One region of the Ornithinibacillus liuyingii genome, then DNA from elsewhere that is predicted to be linked to it. Evidence: a T-box and tRNA genes for the amino acid it is inferred to sense, from the RefSeq annotation. Region 1 holds a T-box; the other holds one or more tRNA genes.
The links. The T-box of region 1 lies ahead of argS (arginine--tRNA ligase). A T-box ahead of a tRNA ligase gene usually reads a tRNA of that ligase, here a tRNA-Arg.

Region 1 (10,545 bases):
TTATCATCATAAAGAACTGCTTTAAGCTGTACACCATCCAATTTAGCTTCTCCCTCGTATTTTTCCGTAGTTTGTCCTTCAATTACTTCCCACTCAGAAGCTCCTGGATCTAGCGTAAACCAATGCCAATGTGGATGATCTACTTCTTTATCCGTAGTAGCAGTTAATTGAATTGTACTACCAGTATGATAATGATCAGCTAATCCATCTATAGTTACATTAATTTCTGTTGCATCCTTGTTTGACTCAGACGGTACCTCGTCCTTGGAATTTATTGGCTCCTTTTCATTCGAAGATGAATCTTGACATCCAACTAGTATCATAATTAGAACTAGTGCACCTAACCCTTTCAACAAAATGACCTTCATATTAAATAACTCCCCTCTCCTAAATCGTAATGATTACGATTTATAGCATACACGCTTAACCTTTTAACGTCAAGTAATCTTATCTGTATTTTTAATCGCTTCATATTCAACAATAGTAGAATAGCTTAAAAAACTAATATTCTGTAGACAAAAGATCTATTAATATTTTTATACTTGGTATTTAGTAAATACTAAAATTCTAGCATTCCTAGATTGTACATTTTCCTTCTGAAGATGCAGGAACAACAAAGACTATAAAAGAAAAACAAAAAAAAAGAGTTAGGACGACACCTAACTCTCTAATAAGCATATACTTAAATTCCTTACACAAGGTACAATAGCACACAAAAGAAATGACAAATAGTACCGGCAAGCACGAAAAGATGCCAGACCATATGATGATATTTAAATGCTCGCCACATATAGAATACCGTTCCAATGGTGTAGCATAATCCACCAACAACGAGTAACACAACCCCTGCATGTGCTAAATTTTCAACAATTCGGTTCCATCCTAATACTACCATCCACCCCATTAACAAATATAATAGCGTGGAAGTAAAAAGGAACTTCTTTACAAAGTAAGCTTTAAATACTATTCCCGCTATTGCTAGGCCCCAAATAATTCCAAACATTGACCAACCTAGAGAACCTTTAATCACTAGCAATGTAAATGGAGTATATGTTCCAGCAATAAATAAGTAAATAGATGAATGATCAAATATCTCGAATAAATCTTTTGCTTTACCCTGTGGTAGTGCATGCACTAATGTAGAAGATGTGTACAATATAACCATTGTTGCACCAAAGATAGTAAAGCTAACTACATGTAAAGCAGTTCCATTCAATGCAGCGAATACGATAAGTAATACTAACCCAGCAATACTAAGTACAACCCCTATGCCATGTGTTATCGCATTAGCGATTTCCTCACCCTTCGAAAAGGTATGTGTTTCTGCCAATCCCATCATCCTTTACTTCATTATGATTCGTTAACATTAATCCAGTATGACTAAATAAAACAATTTTAATAACTCTTCGTACTGCAAAACTGTTAATCCATATACTTCATTATAGCATGAAGTTACATTTCTTCTGGAGCTTTAATTCCCAATAAACGTAAACCTTCTTTTAAAACAATGTTAACAGCATATACTAATGAAAGTCTTGCTTGTTTATGTGGCTCATCTAATATTTTGACAACCGCGTAATACTTATTAAAGGATTTGGAGATATCCAGTAAGATTTTTGCAATTTGTGATGGATCATAATCATCCAATGCTCTCGTAATGGTTTGTGGAAAATCCATAAGTAGCTTAATAATCGGCCATGCTTCTGGATCTATAAATGTACTCCCATCATTCGATTGCTCTACATACTTCCCCTTCCTCAATAAAGATGCTGCACGTGCATGTGTATATTGAACATATGGTCCTGTTTCCCCTTCAAAACGCAGCATATCTTCTAATGAGAACTCAATATCATGTAAACGAAAGTTCTTTAAATCATGGAATATAATTGCCCCTACCCCGACTTGTTTCGCTACCTCTTCTTTATTTGATAAATTAGGATTCTTTTCTTCAATATTACGTAAAGCTAATTGTATCGCTTCTTCAATAACCTCTTCTAATAAAACTAGTTTCCCTTTTCTGGTAGACATTTTCTTTCCTTCTTTTAATATCATACCAAACGGAATATGTGCCATTCCTTTTTGCCAGTAATATCCCATTTTTTCTAGTACTGCAAACAGCTGTTTGAAGTGTAGTGTCTGTTCATAACCTACTACATATAACGACTTTGTAAACTGGTAAGTCTCCTGACGATAGATAGCTGCTGCTAGATCACGGGTAGCATATAATGTCGTTCCATCACTTTTTTTAATAAGGCTAGGGGGGAACCCTTCTAATTCCACTACATAAGCACCTTGTGACTCTACTAATAAACCTTTAGCGGATAATCGCTTAACTACTTTCTCCATTTTATCATTATAGAACGCTTCTCCATCAAAGGAATCAAATGATATTCCTAGTTGAGTGTATATTTTCATAAATTCTTTTAGTGACTCATCACGGAACCACTGCCATAATTGAATGGTTTCCTCATCCCCATGCTCCAGTTTCTTAAATGCTGCTCGACCTAATTCATTTAAGGAAGGGTCCTTCTCCGCCTCTTCATGGAATTTCACATATAGTGCTAGTAATTCTTTTATCGGACTTTTTCGTACCTTCTCTTCTATCCCCCATTTCTTATAAGCTACGATAAGCTTACCAAATTGTGTTCCCCAGTCACCAAGATGATTAAGACGAATAACCTGGTAACCACTCTTCTCCGCAATAAGGGATAATGCATTCCCAATAACCGTTGATCTCAAGTGTCCCATTGAAAATGGTTTAGCAATATTTGGCGAAGAAAAATCAATCGTGAGCGTTTTATTGTTACCAATCATTTCATCACCATAATGGTTTTTCTTTTCTAGAATTGATTTGATAGTCTGTGATGCTACCTTTTCCTTCTGTAAGAAGACATTAATATATCCACCGACTGATTCTACTTTTTCAAATAATGGTGAATCAAACTTTTCTGCTAGCTCTGCTGAAATGATAGTCGGAGATTTCGCGAAATGTTTGGCTAGCTCAAAACAAGGGAAAGCAAAGTCTCCATGGGACTCATACTTTGGTTTTTCAATCATCTTTAAAACAGTTTCATACGGAATTATTCCCTCTACTAATTTGGTTACTTGTTCTGCAAACGCTTGTTTAAATATCATGTCTTTTCCTCCTATATAAAAAAGCTCTCGCCTCTTATGAATTTTAAGAGGCGAGAGCTATCATGATCCCGCGGTACCACTCCATTTGTTTTTAACATCATTAAAAACCACTTAAGTATTGTTAACGAGGTTCTCCCCCGGCCATCCCTACTATTATTTCAGGTAAGCATCTCCAAAGTCCGGTTCATTGTCTGTGCAAGCACTAGGCTCCCACCAAACCCTAGCTCGCTAAGCCTCACAAACAACTACTCTCTTTTTCATCGATTTTCACTAATAATTGAAAACATTATAACAGATTAAGCTAATCATTGTCACGAACATTTTATCTAATGCAAAACTCGAAATTACCTTACTAATTTTGTTAGTAAAAATAATGGCACTATAGTATAATTTTACCATAACTAAAACGATAGAAAGGATTTGTCAATGAAAAAAATTAACACACTAATACATTATTTGGATGAGCATAGTAAAGAAAATACGAATTATTTTACATACGCAAGTGTAATTAATAAGATAATTGATTATCTAACTGAACATAAAGGTGACGGCTTTATGCTTTATAATACGGATTCTGAGAGATTTGCCGACTCCAGTGATGTTATTCAAGAAATTCTTCTTCGCCATCCAAATGATATTGAAATCATTGCACATGTTTATGATTCTGTTGGATTATCTGACTTAGTTATGAAGGAAAGAGGCAAACATACAGTCAGGTACTCTACATTAAATAATATTTTTTACTTTTCACAGTTTGAAGTTGCACTAGTAACCATTCCAATCTACACATTCCATCATCCATATAATGAGAACTTATTATTTGCCAAAAGTGATGACCAAATTCTAGAATTTGTTTCTTATTTTGAAAATATGGAAAAGAATTATATGTTAAATGGAATTACAATTTATACCGATACAGAAGATGGCCTTATCCGTTCTAAGGAAAAAATTACACATCAAATTGATCGAGAGGATGTTTTATTAGAGGAGAGTCTTAAATCCGATATATTCCGCTCAATTGATGAATTTTTCCTCAATAGTGGCCAATTCTTTAAACAATATAACATACCTTATAAAAGAGGCATTTTATTATATGGTAGTCCAGGAAATGGAAAGACAACTTTAGTGAAATCCATCGCTGGAAGTGTGTCAGCTCCAATAGTGTATTGGCAAATTACCGAATACACCTCGAGTTATTCCATAAGAGAAATTTTCTCTAAAGTGTTAAGGCTTGCACCTATGGTTCTCGTAATTGAGGATATCGATTCTATGCCAACTGAAGCTCGTTCGGTCTTTTTGAATACATTAGATGGAGCAACGACTAAGGAAGGTATATTTTTAATCGGAACAACTAACTACCCTGAAAAAATAGACCCTGCATTAATTAATCGTGCTGGACGCTTCGACCGGGCATATGAAATAAAGCAACCAGATGAGGTACTAAGAAGGGAGTACATTGTAAATAAAAAAGGAATTGGCGAATTTCTTACTAATTCCGCTATCGAAGAATTAGTACAAAAGACAAAAGGTCTGTCTATTTCACAACTAAATGAAATTTATATGTCGATTGCCTTAGAATCGCATTATAATAATCATGTAAACATTGATAAAATTATCAATGATTTACAAGAAAATACTAGGAAAGCACAAAAACAAGATTGGATATCAGAGCCAAGCACGGGCCGAGTTGGTTTTTAGTAGGAAGGATAAAAGCTTTCTACTTTTTTATTTCTTATTTGTATTATTTCCTATATAATTTACTTACTACTGAATTAGGAGTGATAATATGGGTAAGTCAAAAGCATTAAAAAAACGCGAAAAGCAAATTCGCGAAGGAAGACTGAATCCAGAAATTAACCGCAGCCCTTTTGTGCATCTTGATTTAAGAACAAGAAAAACAAAGACAAAAAAAGACTACTTATACCGCACCAAACACAAGAACCGAAATCCAAAGCAATGGGAAAACGGTTCTTTTTATTTTATTTTAAATACTGTTAAAGGAGGATGTGAATCCATATAAGAAAAAAAAGAACCATACCTGTATATAAGTGAAAAAATCTAAGTTGAATTGTTGGTTTAAACAAGCGTAACCATCCAGTTAAAACTTGAATAGCCAAGATAGCCAATGCGATCAATCCGACAACCATTTTAGTATGCTGTAATGAAAATCCGTAACGAGAAATAACCAAGAAGGCATGGATTGATAACAAACCAAATGCAATATTTCCTGTCCATCGATGGATTGTGACTACTCGTTTAGAAATATTCGCTAGCCTTATTTTTGTCCTTCTACTTTGGACATTTCGAATCGTTTTAAACACAGCATGTCTTGTCCAATTATAGAGGATGAGAATAGCCCCTATTATCCCGAACCAAATATGTACCCCTACCTTAGGGTATGAATAGTGGCCAAGTACTTTCCATACCACTACCACAAAAAATATGCTATTTACTAGAAACCATTTACTCACGATATATTTTCCTTCCTTAGAAAAAACTCATAGACGTCTATTAGCATAGCAAACTTTGTCCCCACCTTGCATAACTGACGAACAACGTCATCATTCTGAAATAACTGTAATGTTCCTGCCTTCTAATGGTAAACATACCACTTTTTAGGACCATTACACATTAGGCAAATAATTCCACTAGTGTCGCAATACCTTTTCCCTTCTAACTTTAACCATTCATAAATACGATTACCATTTTTTACTACTGAAAAATGATGTTACATCTAGTAATCTCGTAGATAGCCAATACAACTAGGAGGTTCACATGATGAATAAACTGAAAAAGCTTCTAATTACAGCAACTTTATCGCTCTCTATAATAGCAGTTCCTACACTAGCTGGTGCTACTCCATACACGGTTCAAAAAGGTGATTCCTATTGGTCTATTGCCCAAAAATATGGTACCACTGTAGCCAATCTGCAAATAGCAAACAATCAATCTGGTAATCAATTATTCATTGGCGACACCATTCAAGTACCGGATACAATATCTCAGGCTGACAAACAACTGATGGCCAAGCTAGTTCATGCAGAGGCAAAGGGTGAGCCATATGCAGGAAAAGTAGCAGTAGCAACTGTTATTTTGAACCGTGTTGACCATCAGGAATTTCCGAACACAATAAGAGATGTAATCTATGAGCGTTCTGCTGGCGGCCATTATGCATTTACCCCAGTTCAAAACGGTCAGATTAACACAACCTACACATCAGAGGACATGAAAGCAGTAAATGAAGCTATCGCATTCCGTGGACAAGGTAATGGTTCTATTTATTTTTACAATCCTAAAACATCTACCAGTAATTGGATTACAACCCGCGAAACTACGATAACAATAGGTAACCATCGTTTTGCAAAATAGACAAAATCAGGTATTCTGTGATATCTTCCTTCACAAATACCTGATTTTATCATATGGACAAACCACTACTAAATTTCCACCTTAATCCTTTAATAACGTAATGACCTTCCTCAATATCTGTTACCAAATCAACACTATTTTTTCTCCCATCCTATTGGGAACTTTTCTAATTGTGGTTCCATACCAAGTTCCTTTGCTGCTGCCACAATAAATTCTTTTCTGAAATAATAACTACGATGATAAACAATCGTATCATTTTCTATTTCATGATATTGAATGTCATGAATGAAGGGCCCATTATCATCCTCTACAATCTTTACAATAACCCGTTTTCCCCATAACCAATGCTCCTCTGCTCTGTATGGTGGTAAACCATGTAGCATAGAACCTTTTCGCATCGTATCCTTATTGAACTCTTGAAACCCTAAGGATGCTTCGTGATGCAAATCATCACTTACTAATTTAAACATTGCTTTTAAATCACCGTTATTTAAGGCGTTAATATAAGCGCTAATAACTGGATTGTGTTTCATAACTTGATTTTTATTCTTTTCATCACCTTTTGTTGAAAAGTCTTCCTTCCTTAATCTAGCTTCCATTCTTCTTATAGCGGAGTATATAGCACCCTTTGTTGTCTTGACGATACTAGCTACTTCTTCCGCTTTGAATTTAAATACTTTTACAAGTAAAAATACCGCAACCTGTCTAGGAGTAAATAAGTTTACTAAATAATTTAATGCGGCCTCTATCTCTAGGTTATCCGAAAATTCTTCGCTTGGATCTGCTACGTCCTCCAATGTCCCGACAATTCGCTTTTCTCTACGACATTGATCTATCCACGTATTAGTTGCCATTCTAAATAAATAGGATTTAGGATTTTCTGGATGCCACACCTGATAAAATCCACCAAATGCTTTAATCAATGTCTCCTGAAATAAATCCTCTCCATCCCAAGGAGAGCCAGTTATATACCGGCAATAATTCCATAAATCCTCCCGAAAGCTAAGAATAAGTTCACTAAACTCCTCTCTTAATTCTCTTGATTTTTTCGTAAATTGTAATGTTTGTTCTTCTATTGAAGACATCTCATCCCCCCTATTCATTATTTCAACGAATAACAAGCAAAAAATTATACTAGGCGAACCAATAAAATTTACATACACAGAAAATGGTTCAATAGTCTCCCATACAATTAGGATTATACTGCAAAAAAGATGCCTGTCACATCTCATATTCATTCTGAACATGGGATATGACAGGCATCCTTTTTCTAAAGGACTTTTAAACCCGTAACACCGATAATAATCGCCAATAAGCTTACGATTCGTATCAAGCTTTTAGATTCTCCAAAGAAAAGCATATTCATTAAAACGACGCCTCCCGTTCCAACACCAGTCCAAGTTGCATAAGCAATACTGGTAGGAAGATAGTTAAATGAAGCATAAATGAATGCGAAAGAGAGACCAAGACCACCTGCATAAAGAACTGCATTGGCGACATTTCTTTTTTGACTGAATCGATTCAATCCCCAAACACCAATTAACTCATTAACTGCAGCTAATATAATATATATCCAGCCCATTATTCTAGCACTCCCTTCGTATCTTTTTTATCATCCGATAATTTTAAGCCTATGACCCCTGCAATAATGAGAAGAATAAAGAAGACTTTAGATATACTAATCTGTTCCTCAAAGATGAAAATGTCCATCAAAAATGTTCCAACCGTCCCAAATCCTGCAAAAATTGCATAAACCGTGCCTGTGGGTAGTCCCTCACAAGCTTTTGCCAAAAAGTGTAAATCTAATAGTATAAATGCAACAATCAATGTCCAATGCCACCAAGTCGATGCCGTATTAAACCCATAAATCCAAACCAACTCAGATAAGCTCGTTAATCCAACATAAATCCAAGATTTATTCATTTTAACACTCTCCATCATCCCGTGACTGACATTCAGTCATTTTTTCTTTAAAAGAAAATTCCCTTCATAAAAAAGGAAATAATCTATAAGCTTTCCATAAAACCATCAACTAGCATCATTCTAATTAGTGGCATATTGGCATTTAATTGTTCTGTTCAATCTTTACTCCTAGACCATACATAGAAAACTCCCACACTTCTTTTTTCTTAATTGCTTCCATATCCTTATCCCCGTGAGAATAAAGAAATGTTTGCTCAGCAGCAGATTCTATAAGATCGATAAGTAATACCGCCGTTTGGTCCGGATCTAAATTTTGACGTAAGGTTCCTGCCTCTTTTGCTTCTCCAAGAAATCTACTCATCCAGGAATAGTATTGTGAATATAGTGCTTCCCACTCTTGTAGATAGTCCGTCGAAGCTAAACCAGCATATACGAGTGCGAATATTTGTCGATATTCTTTCGTAACGGAAAAGGCAACATCAATTACATCTTTCATTTGCTCAGAGAAAGGATCATTTTTATTCACCTTTTTAATAATTTCACTCAGCGTTTTTTCCACCATAACTTCTGCAATAGATGGGACAACAGATAATTTGGAAGAAAAATAAATGTAGAAGGTGCCTTGGGCAATACCGGCTTTTTTAACAATATCGGATACTTTGGTTTTTTCTAATCCTTTTTCTGTAAAAACGTCCATTGCTGCATGTATAATTCGCTCTTTCTTATTATCCATTGACTTCCTCCACGAAAAATGACTGATTGTCATTCATTATACAGTAATTTTCAAAAAAGTCAATACGAGTAGCGTGTAAAGGGCGGTTTTTCGTTTGACAAACTTTTTAAATCGGAATGTGATGATTTAAATCTCCGTTACGGTCATTAACTATTATATGGATATAAGTATAATTATGCTCTATCGAATCACAATAACATTAACTTCAACTAAGGAGTTCAAACATGTTATTTATCATTACTTCTATCATTATTGCTCTAGCAATATTCATTCTGATGCCTAAAAAAATTTCCTATATCGAAATGTATACGGTATCTTTGTTTTCCATCGTTTTTCAATTATTAACTGATATCCTGTTGGAATTCAAATATAACCTATATGGTTATTTTAATGAGGGGGTAGATTATCGTACATTATGGATTGTTTTTGGTATATATCCTTTATTTACGATGATATTCCTTAATTATTTTCCATATGATAAACGGCATATAGTAAAAGTAGGTTATATCATAGCATGGACGATTTTTGCACTTATATACGAATATATAAGTGTACAAGTAGGAACGTTTTATTATAATTCTTGGAAGCTCCTGTATTCTGCGCTAACTTATCCTATTGTATATTTGGTTATCTATTATAATTTTATCATTATTCGTAAATTAATACGGTTATATAAAGAAAAAAACGTATAAACAGAATAAACACATCGAATGCTAAAGAGCTCCGGATGTACATTAGATTCCTCACTTTAGGATAGTATTGGACCCTCTCACGGAATCAACTAGCTACCTAAAACAAATTATCGCCCTCGATGACTTTCTATTCCTGTTACGGGGCGAAACCATACCAAATATATCCGGAGCACCCTAGATCTATAAACACTAGTACAGATGATTCATTGCTTGAAACAGTTGGTCCCAACCAACGAATATTTATATAATTTTCTCTCCTTGTACACCATTAATAGAATAACTAACCGTGATTTCTGCACTTAAGGAATGAGACACCGAACAATATTTATCTTTTGATAATTCTATTGCTCTTATTACTTTATCCTCAGGAAGATCACCTTCCAGTGAATAGTGAATATTTACTTTAGTAAATTTTTTCGGATGCTCCTCTGCACGGTCTCCCGTAACATTCATTTGAAAGGAAGTTGGATTTAATCGCATTTTATTCAAAATGGAAATAATATCAATTCCTGTACACCCAGCAACAGCGCTTAATAATAACTCAGTTGGCCTTGGACCTTTATTTTCTCCACCGACAGTTTCTGCAGCATCCATTTGAATCTCGTGACCAGATGGAGTAAATCCTGTGAAGGACATTTTATCATTCCATTTAATGTTCATTTCCATAGTAAACCCTCCATTAATTAAAATATC
Region 2 (10,545 bases), on a different contig from region 1:
TGCCTGTCACGCAGGAGGTCGCGGGTTCGAGTCCCGTCCGGACCGCCATTACACAATGCCGGCCTAGCTCAATTGGTAGAGCAACGAGCAATACTTCTACCGAATAAGCTACGAGTAACCCCGAAGCATAAACAACCTTGAATATGCTGGAAGATACAGGGGACTATTCGGCAAAAAGAGAAACTTAATAGGCGAATAATTATCATGCCGGCCTAGCTCAATTGGTAGAGCAACTGACTTGTAATCAGTAGGTTGGGGGTTCAAGTCCTCTGGCCGGCACCACTTTTTACTATGAGCCATTAGCTCAGTCGGTAGAGCAACGAGCACCACTTCCGCCGATTAAGCTACGAGTAACCCCGAAGCATACACATCCTAGAATAGGCAAGAAGATGCTGGGGTCCACCTTGAAGAACGCTCAAGTTAACTAAGTATAATTTAAATAACATGAGCCATTAGCTCAGTCGGTAGAGCATCTGACTTTTAATCAGAGGGTCGAAGGTTCGAATCCTTCATGGCTCATCATATCAAATAGTTTTATATCGAGCGGAAGTAGTTCAGTGGTAGAACACCACCTTGCCAAGGTGGGGGTCGCGGGTTCGAATCCCGTCTTCCGCTCCAATATAATGCCGGGGTGGCGGAACTGGCAGACGCACAGGACTTAAAATCCTGCGGTAGGTGACTACCGTACCGGTTCGATTCCGGTCCTCGGCATCATTAACTCTTAACTAATATAATTATTATGATATGGGGCCTTAGCTCAGCTGGGAGAGCGCCTGCCTTGCACGCAGGAGGTCAGCGGTTCGATCCCGCTAGGCTCCACTTTACCATCTGATTTATTACTTCAGTACTAGAACAACAGATTGGTAGATTGTAATTTTAGATGAATTACTACAATTTGATGGAGGTATACCCAAGTCTGGCTGAAGGGATCGGTCTTGAAAACCGACAGGCGGGTCAAACCGCGCGGGGGTTCGAATCCCTCTACCTCCTCCATAAAATATGTTAGATGTTACTATTGAATATGTGTAATCTTGTTCAGATGCTTGAGTAGAGTATAACTTATATTAATTGGCTCGGTAGCTCAGTCGGTAGAGCAACGGACTGAAAATCCGTGTGTCGGCGGTTCGATTCCGTCCCGAGCCACCATTTTAGATTTCGGGATATTGCGGGTGTAGTTTGGTAAAACTCCAGCCACGAGCGATACATCCACCGAATCCACTACGAGTTGCCCCGAGGAATAAACTTCCTTGAATATGCTTGTAGACGCAGGGGCATGACCGTTCGTAAGCTGTTATAATAAACCAATCTAATTTTATGCGGGTGTAGTTTAATGGTAAAACTCCAGCCTTCCAAGCTGATGTCGAGGGTTCGATTCCCTTCACCCGCTCCATTAATTTATGGGCCTGTAGCTCAGCTGGTTAGAGCGCACGCCTGATAAGCGTGAGGTCGGTGGTTCGAGTCCACTCAGGCCCATTAGGCAAGTAAATTGATCGATCAACTTATACAGATTCCATACAATTGCATGTTGATATATTTTGCGCCCTTAGCTCAGCAGGATAGAGCAACAGCCTTCTAAGCTGTGGGTCAGAGGTTCGAATCCTCTAGGGCGCGTTGATAAAGGTACACACTAGGAAGGTCTTGCATATTATGAAGTCCTTCCTTTTCTCTGTGTTTTTATTCAATCTCCTAACATAAGTTCCCTTACTCAATGAATACAATATCCCCAATTATTGAACCTCATCACCATATCTTCATAAATAACACATCTATATAAAAAATCTAACTTTGAGAAGAACCACTCCAACACAAGCAACAACTAAATTCCTCTAATATTCAACCGAGGCTTAGCTATCCATTAGAATAAAAAAAGGGTAAAGAGAGCCTTAATCTCTTTTCCCCCGCTATTTTATTCTATAAGTCAAAGTATTTAAAGTTACGTTCTAGTTTCTTTTTATAACGCTCTAATCTCCGTATCTTTTTAAACGTAAGTAGAGAGCATATTGTAACAGCAATCAGTAACCATTCATGTGCTTCACGATTATTATCAATTATTCTTTCCATCGCAACCTCCTATAGTTCTGATTTATTACTTATTAGTATATAGGAATCAGAGCTTTTTTTAAAACTATATAAGAGTATTCGTTGTGATAAAAGGCGAGCTATGTTTGCATTTCGTAGTTAAAAACTATTGGACTCGAAACGTCATTTTAGAAAGGAAAAGAAAAAGTAATAAAAAAGCGAACAGAATGGCAATTGATAAGAAGTAAATAGAAACATGATTTTCTAAAATGGAGCGATAACCAGATTGTAGCCATTCTACAGGATTAATCCAACTAATCCATTGTACCCACTTAGGAGAATTGTCGAGATTGAAAAACACGCTACTACATAAAAAAAGTGGAATCATGACCAAATTAGTCGTGATACTTAATTGCCCTTCGTTTTTGGGAAAGCTAGAAAGGCAGAATCCAATTAGCGTGAATAAGGCTGAACCGACAAAGAAAAATGGAAGAAATAATAGAATCTGTAATACCGATAAGGTTAAATCAAATATACCATTTTCGATTATCAATAAAATATTTGAAACGGTACAGGCAATAATTGTTTGGCTAATGGTAATGCTGCTAAGATATTTCCATAAAGAGAATGGTGTAATGGTCAATAATTCATAAACCCCACGCTTTCTTTGAGCAAAGATGGCAAAGCTATTCGTTGTACAGCAATAAAAAAAGATACTTAATGTTAAAATGCCGAACAATAAATTGCCATTAACATTGATAGCCAAAAGAGACAAGGTAGTAAATATACCAATTGGTAGAAAAATAGACCAGAATAAGAGATAGTAATCTTTAATATCCTTACTAAGCGAAATTCCAATTATATTAAACATAATATTCCTCCTTTTTCATGAGATGATTAAATAGCTCTTCAAAATCCCCAACGTTGTATTTATTAAGTAATGTTTCAGGTTTTCCTTCTACTAACAATCTTCCTTTTCCCATAATGAAGATGCGGTCAGCCAAATTGCGAACTTCCAACATATCATGAGAAGAAAATAAGACACTTTTCCCTTTCGACTTTAGGTGGCGAATCATGTTTTGTACCTCGCGTTGTCCACTAGGATCTAGACCGGCAGAGGGTTCATCTAAAATAACAAAATCAGGGTCATGTAAGGTTGTAATACTAATGGCTAACCGTTTTTGTTGACCTAAGGAAAGCTTAGAAGCCAATGTGTTCTTTACATCCAATAGATTGTAGTCTCTTAATATTCGTTCCATCTTTTCAGTAGTAATCTTAGATTGATAAAAGGTATTGAAAAGCTTTAAGTTATTTATGACACTTAGGCCTTCAAAAAATGGTGTTGTTTGTAACTGAGCCCCTACCTTTTGGTTAAAGTCTTTTGTCCATCTCGTGATTCTTCCACTATCTGGTTTGCTGATACCTAATAGCATTCGAATCGTAGTCGTTTTCCCGGACCCATTGGCCCCGAGTAATGCAACGACTTCATTTGCGTGAATTGAAAAATTCAATCCACTGATTACTTTTCTACCTTTAAAGCTCTTTTCAACATTGATAAATTTGATCAATTCCATACACATTCTCCTTTGTATATTCAACTTTGACTATGTGGGTAAAAATCAAAGCCATTGCTAGTGGCTTTGTTATTTCTGCTTTATGATGGAAATAGTAGCTTCGATAAGCCGAAGCTGTGATTCAATCATTTCAAACATATGCTCAAATACAATACGAGTTAATGGGGGAATTTCACCCTGTAGAGCTTTTTCTTTTGCTTTTAAACCTGTTTTTACAGCTTGTGATTCAAGCAATAATTTTTCTTTATTCTTAGTTAAGTGATCAATTGCTTCTTCTTTAGGTAGTTGATCAGCCAATGATATTCCGGAATATAAATCAGTCGGATAATAGACCTTGGCGTTTCCAAGGCATTCTAGTGCTAACTCTCTTTGAAATGCTTCACCACTTGCGGTGATTTTATAAATAGCCTTTTGCCGATGTCCATTGCTTTCGATACTGGCTATTTCAATGTATCCCTCTTTTTCAAGCTTTTTAAGAGCATTGTAGATGGAACCGGGCAAAACACCAGCCCATCTTGGGGAATCGTTTAGTTCAAGCATAGATTTAATTTCATAACCAGACATTGGCTGGATACTAAGCATAGCTAATACTAATAATTTTGTCACAGTAATACTCCTTTGATTATTCAACGTTGAATATATAAGTAAATATAATAGGTAATGGCTGGATTGTCAATAGGTAAGTAATAAAGTGGTGTAAGTCAGGGAGAAGAAGTATAGAGAGGAATATGCAATGTTCTTTTTCAATTATATTAAGTTAAATGCTAGAATGTATTTAACAATCATTAAATATGAGGGTGGAAAATGAGAAAATTAATGAAATATAGATTCATCGTTATCATCGCACTAGTTGTTATCTTAGCTGGATGTACAACAAAGGAATCAGGAAATAATGATGATTTATCCAAAGAAGATTTAGATACGGAGCCGGAAGAATATATTCCGAGTGAAACAGATGTGGTATTTAAGCATAATGCTTTACGAAATGTAGAGCTACTGGAAGAATTTATTGAAACTGCTGGTGGAAACGGAGAAGACAATGAAAGCAATATTAGAATCATAAAGTATGAGCCACAAGGAGCTCTTATTTACGATTTACAATCAAGATATGATGATAATGCCAATCAATCTTGGATTGAGGTTAAACCAGATCTAAGCTATTTCAATACATCGGAAGTGCCTGTACAGGACGTGTTTTATAATGCTCCAGAGCAATGTTGGTATATGTCAAAGGATACAGAAAAAGGGTATTACAAATTTCATGAATGTAGGACACATTGGGAATATTACTTGTTTCCAATCGTTAGCAATACCTTATCGTATGAGGAGCTAATAAATCCCGTTGAGGAAGAGAAATATGAAATCATGAACGGGAAATATTATGATTTGGAAGATATTACGCTTGAGCTATTCACATCAAAAAGAGATGCTGAAAAATGGAAAGAATATGATGAAAAGGACAAGCTAGATAAGCGGGATAATTTAACATCGGATAATGCGTTAAACTTGATTGCAGGAAATGTAGATCTAACCAACATTTTAGGAAATGAAGTACTTGTTACGTCTTGTGAGGATGGATTATGTGACATATACTCGGAGCAATCACACTTATTAAGGGGATTTGTTGTTCCAGAGATTAGAATAAACAAGTATTCAGCAAGGGAGGATTCCGAAAACGAACCAGAATATGAAGTGAATATAGATAAAGAAATATTCTGGGGAAAGATTAAACGACAACTAGAAAGTCTTCTGGCTGAATCTGAAGAGCTTATTATTATGTATGAGAATGGTGTCTATAAAGAAGGTAATCAAGATGATGCTAAGTTGTTATACAATAAAGTTAATGGAAGGGTAAATATTCTAAGACATACTTTGCCTCCTGATGTTAAAGAAACAGTAGCTGAATATTATCAAATCTTGATGGCTACAGAATATTTATTTAATAGTCTTTACCAGGCACAAAGTTATATTGAACGAGGGCAAGAAAAGGATTTAAGGGTGTTGGTAAAGGAGGAAATTATCCCATTAAGGGAGGAACTACAGGTGGTGTGGGACGCAGTGAACATTCCTAGGTAAACATTCGTTATTAAATCAAGTAATCAGTAAAAATGAATCGCCTTGTTATCTAAAAATAATACTTCTCGAGTGCGGATAATCTAACGTGGGACATTCGACATTGTTGGAGAATCATTTGGGTGGTTTGAATTATTTATTGGTATTATCATGGTAGCGATTGTTAGGAAGGCTGCAGAACATGCTTCCACGTAAGTAATAGCAAATTAAAATAACATGGATGTAGCCGTAGAAATTGCGATAGGATATACACTACAAGTCGAAATGTTTGTTTTACCTGTCCTTGTGCTACTATCGCTACTATTTCCTACATTCATGCCACTTGTATTTACCTGGCCAGAATTAATTAGTATGGTAAAGCGGTACTTAACAATTGTAATAACCAATGATGGTGATATAAATTGGTTTGAAGGAGCTATTTTACTCCCTGCTTATTTGGTTATGGGCATTGGGGTGTATTTTTTATAGAAGATGAATGGAGAAAGGGACTTTAGTCTCCTTTCTATAAGGAAAGGAGCTTTGCCCCATTCTATATTAACCCGTATGGATTCATAGCAGGAGGGACAGAGTTTAGTGTCCCGCTAGTTCACTTAGACTCCCAAAAAACCCAGGATAAGAAACATCTATCGCCTCACTGTTTTCCAGGATAGTCTCTCCCTCTGCAATCGTACTGGCAATTGCTAACATCATTCCAATTCGGTGATCCCCGTGGCTATTTACAATGGCACCTTTCAGTTTAGTGTTACCATGAATGATCATGCCATCTTCTGTTGTTTCAATATGTGCTCCCATCTTACTCAGTTCTTGTGCTACGATGTCAATGCGATTTGTTTCCTTTACCTTGAGTTCTGCGGCATCTTTAATGACAGTGGTTCCTTCTGCTTGTGTAGCAGCTAGGGCGATAATCGGAATTTCATCAATTAGTCTAGGGATAATTTCTCCGCCGATTTCTACTCCGTGTAGGGAGGAGGCTTTCACTTGTATGTCTGCGTATGGCTCCATTGCTTCTTCGTTTTGATTTAAAGTAGTTAAGGTGGCACCCATGTTCAACAGGACATCGATGATTCCAGTTCGGGTAGGATTGATTCCGACATGGTGTAAGGTAATCTGACTTTGAGGAACAATGGCTCCAGCCACTAAAAAGAATGCAGCAGATGAGATATCACCTGGGACTTCGATGCTAGTCGCAGTTAAGTGTTGTTTCCCCTCAATCGATACGTTATTTCCTGACCTGTTTATGGATACTCCGAATGCATGCAGCATTCTTTCCGTATGATCACGTGTACGTTCGGGTTCGATAACGGTTGTCGTTCCGTCCGCTAATAATCCAGCTAGTAATATGGCGGATTTTACTTGGGCACTGGCGACTGGTAATTCATATTGAATCCCATGTAAATTTTGTCCTCGTACGGTTAGTGGTGTATACATTCCACCTTGTCTACCGTCAATATTTGCTCCCATTAAACGTAGTGGGTCGACTATTCGCTTCATCGGTCTTTTGGCAATGGATGCATCCCCTTGGATACAGGAATAAAATCCAAGTCCTGCAAGAATTCCGGACAGAAGTCGAATGGTAGTACCAGAGTTTCCGACATCGAGTACTTCCTTCGGTTCCTGTAGGTGTTCGATTCCGAGCCCGTTAATTTCTACTTGGGTTCCATTCTGGACAATATCAACACCTAGTTGTCTAAAACAGGAAATCGTATTTAAGCAGTCTTCACCAGGAAGGAAGCCTGTTACACTTGTTTTACCCTTCGCTAATGCGCCAAACATAATCGCTCTATGGGAGATGGATTTATCTCCTGGTATATGAATAGTTCCAGAAAGACCGTGTTCCAATTTGCTTAATTTTTTTCTTGTCATGTTTATCCTCCTTAGGCCGTTTCATAGGTTTTATAGTTATGATAGGTTAGGAGCGTTTGTGCTTTACTGCGGTCGTCATGCTTTGAAAAGTTAATTTGTAAAACACCAAGCAGTCCCTTTCTATTTTCCATAATGTGCAGGTTCGTAATGCTTATCCCATGCTCAGCAAGTAATGTCGTGACTTTTGCAATGGCTCCAGGGACATCAAGGACATCAACATATAAATCATAATACGCAGGGATGGCGCCTTTAGAACGAACTGGAAGAGAATCACGGTATTCCTTTGCATCTGCAAAGAAGTGAGAAATGGCTAGGTCATCGCCTCTTTCTAACACTTGCTGGAACTTCTCGATTTCCTCTGTCCACTTGTTTAATAATCTTAATAAATTGCTGCGATTATGAAATACAATATCCTTCCACATCTGTGGATTACTGGATGCGATTCGTGTAATATCTCGAAAACCTCCAGCGGCTAGCATTTTAATCAGAGGGTTTCTTTCATCCTCTTTTCTGGCGAGATTAACCAAACCAGATGCAATAATATGTGGTAGGTGGCTGATAACGCCGGTAACATAGTCATGTTCTTCTGTGTCTACTACTAGGAATTTTGCATTCGTTCCACGGAGCCATTGCTTTAGCTCATCTACTCGAGTGAGAGAATGGTTATAAGGGGTGAGAACGTAATAGGCATTTTCGAATAGGTGATCCTTAGCGCTTTCTACCCCGGATTTATGTGAGCCTGCCATCGGATGTCCGCCGATGAAGGTTACGTTGGTATCATGCCATAGCTGTTCTGCAAGTTTCATTATGCCAATCTTCGTACTACCAGTATCGGTTATGATGACATCATTCTTTAATTCGATCTGTGACAATTGCTTCATTACTTTCTCCATTTGTAAAACAGGAGTAGACAGGATGATGACGTCCGCTATTTCTGCACCTTCACGTAGAGAAGTAGCTTCTTCGTCAATTACATGTAGCGACTTAGCTGTAGTTAGTTCATTAGTATTTACATCATAACCATAGATTCGTGCTTCTGGATGCTGTTTTTTTATTGCAAGGGCTAAAGATCCACCAATTAGCCCTAGTCCTACAATTAATATTTTACCATGCATGCCAATACCTCCTGTTGTTTATGGCCTAACTTTTTCGGTAATTAGTTCTTGTAATGCATTTCTTACCTTCTCGTTTTGCTCTTTTTTGCCAATGGTGATGCGGACGGAGGTTGGAAATCCTAATGATTTCCCAGAACGTACAATAAGTCCTTTGGTTAATAAATATTCCGCCACTTCATCAGCATCTCGTTTTACGTTAATTAAGATGAAATTCCCTTGTGAAGGAAAGTAAGGTAGACTATGTTCCTCGCAAAAGCCATAATACTGTTGTAACTCAGCTGTATTATGCGCTCGGCAAGATTGTACGAAATCCTGGTCTGAGAGAGCGGTTGTTGCTGCAAGTTGACCTAAGACGTTTGTGTTGAACGGAAGACGTACAGGCTCTAAGCACTGAATAGTAGTGCTAGTGGAAATACCGTATCCAATCCGAAAGCTTGCAAGACCGTAAATCTTAGAAAAAGTTCGCATGATAATCAAGTTCGAAAATTGTTGTGTAAGTGAAAGGGAGTTAGATGACTCGGTCACATATTCCTGATATGCTTCATCGAGGACAACTAAAACATCGCTTGGAACCTGTATTAAAAATCGGCGAATTTCTTCTTCCGGGATATATGTCCCAGTTGGGTTATTCGGATTACACAGCCACACAATTGCGGTTTGATCATCCATTTTAGTGAGCATCGTATTCAAATCATGGAATCCATTGACTAGCTCCACTTCACGTACTTCGGCACCTTCAATAATAGCGGCATGCTTATACTGTGGAAAGGTGCAAGCAGCCATCACCGTATTCTTTCCAGGCTCTAGCATGGCACGTGAAATGATTTGAATTAATTCATCGGTACCGTTCGTAATGAGGAGTTGATTTTCCTCTACATGTAAATGGGAGGCTAGTGTCGTTTTTAAGTTCGCTGCGCTTCCATCTGGGTAAAAGGTATAGGATGAATCCCCATTTAGTAATGCTTGATCGACACTTGGTGAATAGCCATACGGGTTTTCATTGGAAGCTAGTTTGATGATTTCTTCAAGGTGGTACTGTTTTTTCACCGATTCAATGGACTTACCGGGTTGATATGCGCGTAACGGTAGAATTTGCTTTTTCCATTTCATGACGAGTCCTCCTAAGGTAGGTTAAAATGTTTTGGCATAGTTCCGCTGTTCTGCCACAGCTTGTTTTAATGCATCCATACGATCACTAGTAAATTGCTCGGTAATAGCTGCAGCAAGTTCCCAGGCCACTACTGCTTCGGCAACAACACTTGCGGCAGGAACAGCACAGCTATCAGATCGTTCAATACTTGCTGTAAACGGTTCTTTTGTCTCGATATCAACACTTTGAAGCGGCTTGTATAAGGTAGGGATTGGCTTCATAACGCCTCTGACAACAATAGGCATTCCAGTCGACATTCCACCTTCAAAACCACCTAATCGATTCGTGTTTCGAACATAGCCGGTTTCTTCATTCCAAAGAATTTCATCATGCACCTGACTGCCAGGCTTTCTAGCCATCTCAAATCCTAAACCAAATTCTACCCCTTTAAATGCGTTGATACTGACAATGGCTGCTGCTAGCTTGGAATCGAGCTTCCGGTCGTAATGTACATAGCTGCCAACCCCTGGTGGCATTCCTTCGACTACTATTTCTATGACTCCCCCGATGGAATCCCCATTTTTCTTTGCTACATCAATTGCTTTCATCATTTGCTGTTCTTTAGTTTGATCAAAACAGCGCACTGGGGAAATCTCTGTGCGTTGCTTCAAATCGGTAATATCATGGAAATCCCGATCTTTTGCTTGGATTCCGCCGATTTCAATGACATGGGCTGTTATGTCGATGCCAAGGAGATAGAGGAGCTTTTTCGCAACGGCTCCTGCTGCGACTCGAACCGTAGTTTCACGGG

Region 2: it encodes a tRNA-Arg, which carries the amino acid that the T-box ahead of argS (arginine--tRNA ligase) is inferred to sense. The anticodon was not compared.

The regions. Positions count from the first base shown of each region.
Region 1 covers NZ_JBPWOS010000001.1:37,371-47,915, reverse strand. The annotation lists gene ACSKT4_RS00285 (ZinT family metal-binding protein) at 1-368, opposite strand, end outside; gene trhA (PAQR family membrane homeostasis protein TrhA) at 692-1,330, opposite strand; gene argS (arginine--tRNA ligase) at 1,453-3,135, opposite strand; T-box leader at 3,179-3,405, opposite strand; gene ACSKT4_RS00270 (ATP-binding protein) at 3,562-4,833, shown strand; gene ACSKT4_RS00265 (hypothetical protein) at 4,922-5,155, shown strand; gene ACSKT4_RS00260 (hypothetical protein) at 5,130-5,606, opposite strand; gene ACSKT4_RS00255 (cell wall hydrolase) at 5,914-6,504, shown strand; gene ACSKT4_RS00250 (RNA polymerase sigma factor) at 6,639-7,589, opposite strand; gene ACSKT4_RS00245 (DMT family transporter) at 7,775-8,086, opposite strand; gene ACSKT4_RS00240 (DMT family transporter) at 8,086-8,427, opposite strand; gene ACSKT4_RS00235 (TetR/AcrR family transcriptional regulator) at 8,570-9,160, opposite strand; gene ACSKT4_RS00230 (CBO0543 family protein) at 9,385-9,852, shown strand; gene ACSKT4_RS00225 (OsmC family protein) at 10,093-10,518, opposite strand.
Region 2 covers NZ_JBPWOS010000020.1:23,747-34,291, reverse strand. The annotation lists tRNA gene ACSKT4_RS19010 (tRNA-Asp) at 1-48, shown strand, start outside; tRNA gene ACSKT4_RS19005 (tRNA-Thr) at 207-282, shown strand; tRNA gene ACSKT4_RS19000 (tRNA-Lys) at 447-519, shown strand; tRNA gene ACSKT4_RS18995 (tRNA-Gly) at 544-618, shown strand; tRNA gene ACSKT4_RS18990 (tRNA-Leu) at 626-711, shown strand; tRNA gene ACSKT4_RS18985 (tRNA-Ala) at 747-819, shown strand; tRNA gene ACSKT4_RS18980 (tRNA-Ser) at 901-993, shown strand; tRNA gene ACSKT4_RS18975 (tRNA-Phe) at 1,071-1,146, shown strand; tRNA gene ACSKT4_RS18970 (tRNA-Gly) at 1,317-1,390, shown strand; tRNA gene ACSKT4_RS18965 (tRNA-Ile) at 1,400-1,473, shown strand; tRNA gene ACSKT4_RS18960 (tRNA-Arg) at 1,538-1,611, shown strand; gene ACSKT4_RS18955 (hypothetical protein) at 1,912-2,061, opposite strand; gene ACSKT4_RS18950 (ABC transporter permease) at 2,186-2,890, opposite strand; gene ACSKT4_RS18945 (ABC transporter ATP-binding protein) at 2,883-3,593, opposite strand; gene ACSKT4_RS18940 (helix-turn-helix transcriptional regulator) at 3,663-4,199, opposite strand; gene ACSKT4_RS18935 (hypothetical protein) at 4,398-5,669, shown strand; partial or broken gene ACSKT4_RS18930 (calcium/proton exchanger) at 5,760-6,134, shown strand; gene aroA (3-phosphoshikimate 1-carboxyvinyltransferase) at 6,237-7,529, opposite strand; gene ACSKT4_RS18920 (prephenate dehydrogenase) at 7,541-8,644, opposite strand; gene hisC (histidinol-phosphate transaminase) at 8,663-9,754, opposite strand; gene aroC (chorismate synthase) at 9,776-10,545, opposite strand, start outside.